2 regions of the Citricoccus muralis genome follow, and region 2 is predicted to be linked to the other one. Evidence: riboswitches for the same ligand, from Rfam matches in the RefSeq annotation. Region 2 holds a riboswitch; the other holds the start of a gene.
The links. Region 2 has a riboswitch for glycine ahead of P8192_RS01930 (DUF5058 family protein). Riboswitches for the same ligand answer to the same signal wherever they lie in the genome.
Positions count from the first base shown of each region.

Region 1 (2,394 bases), 660 kb from region 2:
GCCTGGGCGGTGCAGATGTTGGAGGTGGCCTTCTCGCGGCGGATGTGCTGCTCGCGTGTCTGCAGAGCCAGGCGATAAGCCGGACGGCCCACGTCATCGGTGGAGACACCCACCAGGCGACCGGGCATGGAGCGCTCCAGGCCCTTGGACACAGCCATGTAGGCGGCGTGCGGGCCACCATAGAACAGCGGCACACCGAAGCGCTGGGTGGAGCCCACCGCAATATCGGCGCCCTGCTCCCCCGGTGCCTGAATCAGGGTCAGGGCCAGCAGGTCGGCGATCACGGTGATCATGCCGCCGAGTTCCTTCACCTGGGCGAAGAGTGCGGTGTGGTCCACCAGGGAGCCGTCATTGGCGGGCTGCTGGACGACGATGCCGCACAGTCCCACCTCGTTGATCTCGGTCAGCAGCTCGTCGCTGAGCCCGACAGACAGATCGACCACGCGGGTCTGGGCTTCCACCGCCCGGGAGCGGGTCTCGATGACGGCGAGGTTCTGTGGGAACGTGTTGGCGTCCACCAGGATCAGCCCATCGGCCTTGCGCTTGTTGGCGCGGCGCATCATCAGCACGGCTTCGGCAGCGGCGGAGGCTTCATCGAGCAGGGAGGCGTTGGCGATGGGCAGGGCGGTCAGGTCCATCACCATGGTCTGGAAGTTCAGCAGGGCTTCGAGGCGCCCCTGGGAGATTTCGGGCTGGTACGGAGTGTACGCCGTGTACCACGCCGGGTTTTCCACCACATTGCGACGGATCACGGCGGGCGTGACGGTGTCGTAGAAGCCCTGCCCGATCATCTGGGTGCGCTGGATGTTGCGGGAGGCCATCCGGCGCAGCTCGCCGAGCACCTCGGTCTCATTCGCAGCAGGCAGGTCCAGGGGTGTGCTCTGGCGGATGGACTTCGGAATGGCGGTGTCGATGAGCGCCTCGAGGCTGTCGTAGCCAAGGGTCTGCAACATCACGGTCGCGTCATCGGGAGTGGGACCGATATGGCGGTCGGTGAACGGGGCCGAAGGCACGGTCTGAGTCATGATCGAAACTCTCCAGGGATCTGTCGGATCGGTTGCAACGGTGCGTACGACGGCGAGGCCACGCCGTCTCAGCGAGTCACTGATCCTCCCCACCCTGTTGAATAACCTGAGAGTTTGACCGGATCGCGTGTTTACGCAGGACCGGCTTGCACCGTCGGTGAGTCGTGTCCGTTTCCGAACGCAACTGCTTTTCAGAGGTGCCTCGTGATGGCGGTACGGAGACCTGAGAGTTTCCCGGGGAGGGGTTGCTCCTTCGGTGCCCGCCCCTGGTGTGGTGCGGAGCTCTCCCACCATCCGTCAGCGGCGCGGTTGTCGAATGTGACGTTCGACAACCCCTTCCAGAGTACCCGAAATCCGGATGCGTGGTCTCTCAGACGTGCGGATGACCGAGTGCGTGCGGCATCTCGGACAACGGACGACCAATGTCCCCGGCGATCATCCAATCGGGAGTCTCGCTCGATTCCGGCCACTGAGGGCGGCGTACGGGCACACCGGCTTCTTCAGCAATGAGTGCCCCGGCCGCCCAGTCATACTCCTGCGTCCCGTACTCGGCATAAGCGTCCAAGGTGCCGTCGGCCACCATGCACAGATCCAGCGCCGCCGAGCCGATCCGGCGCAAGTCTCCGAATTCTGCCAGCAACTCCGAGAGGACCCCGATCTGGAAGCGGCGCCGTTCCGCGTCGTAGCCGAATCCGCTGGCCAGCAGTCGACCGGACCGTCCCAGAATCGGCCCGCTCAAAAGCTGCGGCTTTGCCGGGTGGCTGGCAATGCCCACCATCTCGTCGGCTCCGGGGACCTCGGCCACACTGTAGGCTCCGTTTCCGCGGGAGGCGTACCAGATCCGTCCCAGGGCTGGTGCGACGACGGCGCCGGCCAGCCAGTCCCCGTCCGGTCCAGCAACGGCCACGGACGTGCAATAGTGCGGGACTCCCCGAATGAAGTTCGTGGTCCCGTCCAGGGGGTCGATCGACCATCGATAACCGGTCGGATTCTCCGGACGCGTCGAGCCGTATTCCTCGCCGTAGATTTCGTCGTTCGGCCGGTATCCGGTAATAACCCTACGCACGCTCTCTTCGGCCTGGCGGTCAAAATCCGTCACCCAGTCCGAGCCCGACGACTTGGTCTCCGCGCCCAGGTCAGATTTCTGCAGGGGCAGCACCGTACGCGGTCGGGACGCAAGCACGTCGGCCCCTGCGCGCGCCGCGGCCCGCGCCACCGTCAGCAGCGTGGACAGTGCCGGTGTGTTGGCAGTTGGGGCGTCGGAAGACGAAGTCATGGCTGAGTTCCTCCAGAACAGGGCGAAAACGGGCAGGATGTGCAATGTAGCCATCCACTTCGTGGCTCAGTCTACTGATCTCAAGGCATCCAG
Region 1 covers NZ_CP121252.1:1,087,846-1,090,239, reverse strand. Annotated here, with positions in the region: gene gcvP (aminomethyl-transferring glycine dehydrogenase) at 1-1,025, opposite strand, end outside; glycine riboswitch at 1,227-1,325, opposite strand; gene P8192_RS05010 (inositol monophosphatase family protein) at 1,396-2,301, opposite strand.
Region 1: another riboswitch for glycine. It lies ahead of gcvP (aminomethyl-transferring glycine dehydrogenase); the one in region 2 lies ahead of P8192_RS01930 (DUF5058 family protein).

Region 2 (2,394 bases):
GACGCCGATGACGTCGGCCGGGATGATGCTCACCACCCAGGTGCCGAGAATGCCGACGAAGATCAGCAGCGAGAGCAGATGGACGACGACGGCGCCGCTGATCGCCATCAGCGCGGCCAGCTCTCCGCGCCGCGTGCCGGCTTTCGCGCCCACGGTGGTCTGCGCCATCATCGCTGCGGGCAGCAGCTTGTTGGAGATGTTGCCGATCATGAACACCTGGTACATGGCGGACTGGCCCAGGATCGGAAAGTAGGTCAGCGGCTCCACGATCCACAGCACACCGAACACCGCGGCCACCGCGAGGAACGCGGTGAGAATGCGGGTGGTGTTGAGATCGAGTCCGGCGAAGAACACCAGGTACAGCGGAGCCGACAGCGAGACCATCAGCCCGATGATCATCGTGATCCGGCCCCAGCGGGCGGTGGTGCGATCGAAGGTGGCCAGCGCGGGGCTGGACTGTTCAGCGGAGAGTGTCATGGGGAATCATCCTTGAGAAGTTCAGGGAGCCGGCGGGCTCAGGCCGCGGGGAACCACTGGAGCTGGGTGCTGGTGTAGGCCATGGCCAAACCGGCGATGATGGCGAAGCCGAGGGACCATTCGCGGATCCAGCGCCGATGCAGGCGGGCAGAGAGGAACAGGCAGATACCCACCACCAGAGCAGAGGTGATGAAGGCGATCACGTGCGTGCCCGACTTGGGCAGCTCCGCGAATCCGAGGCTGAAGAAGGCGCCCAGCAGCGCCGCTCCCGGGATAATGGTCATCACCAGCGGGCTGACCTGGCGCATCTTGCTGTCGCCGCGCTTGAGGATCGGGGTGAGGATCAGGGTGCTCAGAATCCACATGGCCCCGCCGAGGCTCATGGCAGTGAACGCGACGGCGAACACTTCCTGGGTGTAGGTCGGCCCGCCGAGCTCCGCGCCCATGGTGCCGGCCGCAATGGCGGCGGCACCGGTCTCAAAGGAGACGGAGCCGATGAGGCCGATGCGCATCAGGGTGGCCGGGGTGCCGAAGATGGCCAGCAGGGCGACCGCGACCAGCGCTACGGCCAGGGAGGGGCCGATCGAGGTGATCGCGCCGGTGCGGAAGGAGGTGCGCAGATCGGCCGAGGACATCCCGACCTCGGGGGCGACTTTGCGTGCGGCGCGCACGTAGATCAGGGTCTGGACGATGATCACGGCGAAGACGCCGAAGGCCAGCACCCACAGCAAGGGCGTATTGGCCAGCGCCAGCACATTCGTCGAATCGGCGTTCGTGGCAAGGGTCATGGGAGGCTCTTCCGTGTTCGGAGAATATGAACAAGAACGTTGCGAGCCCCTCTGTTGCTAACCTGAGAGATTGGCGGCTGAGGATGGGCCGCTTGCCCCGTCGGTGAGACGCGTTCAACGCGCCTGCTCTCCAGAGTCCGCACGGTCGCTACTGTCCGGGTGCCTGAGAGTTTTTCGGGCAATTGCTCCTTCGGCGCCCCTGCTCAACAGCAGGGATCTCTCCAGCAGCGATGTGGCGGATTGATGATCAGCATACACCGAATTATGGCGTGCGTCACACAATTATTTTTCCGCTGATAATCCGTACCACACCAGCGGATACCCTCGTTGGCGCAAAATCCAAGATAAACAGCGAGGTCGAGAGCCCGTGACGAGCCCCCGACCTCGAGAATCTATTATTTCAGCGCAATGTTCAGCGGACGTCAGGATCCTGTTTCTTGGTCTCGGCAGAGAGCTCCTCGGCACGGCGCAGCCAGTCGTCATGCTTCTGCGCCTGGTCGTCGCGCTTCTGCGCACGGATCTCGAGACGTTCGAGCCGGGCCTCCAGCTCGGCACGGACGTTATCGTCCCCACCAGCACCAGCCTCGATCGCTCCGGAACCGACCTGGGATTCCAGTTTCTTGACGCGCTTCTTCAGCTTCTCCAGCTCTTCGGAGGAACCGCTTCCCGGTAGATCACGGCCGGTCAGCGTTCCGACCACCATCGTGATACCCCAGACGATGATCGCCACAATGGCGATCCAGGCAAACCAAGGAATCATGCCCATCGTCGATCCACCTACTTACTTGATGCTCTTGCCGGCCGAGCCCAGGTTCTGGCACGCCTCGACGATGCGTGCAGCCATAGACTCTTCGGCCTTGGCACCCCAGGTGCGCGGATCGTAGAGTTTCTTGTTGCCGACTTCGCCGTCGACCTTCAGCACACCGTCGTAGTGGGTAAACATGTGCGCCACCACCGGACGGGTGAAGGCGTACTGGGTATCGGTGTCGATGTTCATCTTGATCACACCGTAGGAGACGGCGTCGGCGATTTCCTGCTCGGTGGAGCCGGAGCCGCCGTGGAAGACCAGGTCGAAGGGGCGATCCTTGCCCAGCTTGGCACCGACCTCGCGCTGGATCTCGTCGAGGAT
Region 2 covers NZ_CP121252.1:423,662-426,055, reverse strand. Annotated here, with positions in the region: gene P8192_RS01935 (hypothetical protein) at 1-477, opposite strand, end outside; gene P8192_RS01930 (DUF5058 family protein) at 516-1,265, opposite strand; glycine riboswitch at 1,407-1,500, opposite strand; gene P8192_RS01925 (hypothetical protein) at 1,678-2,031, opposite strand; gene fbaA (class II fructose-bisphosphate aldolase) at 2,047-2,394, opposite strand, start outside.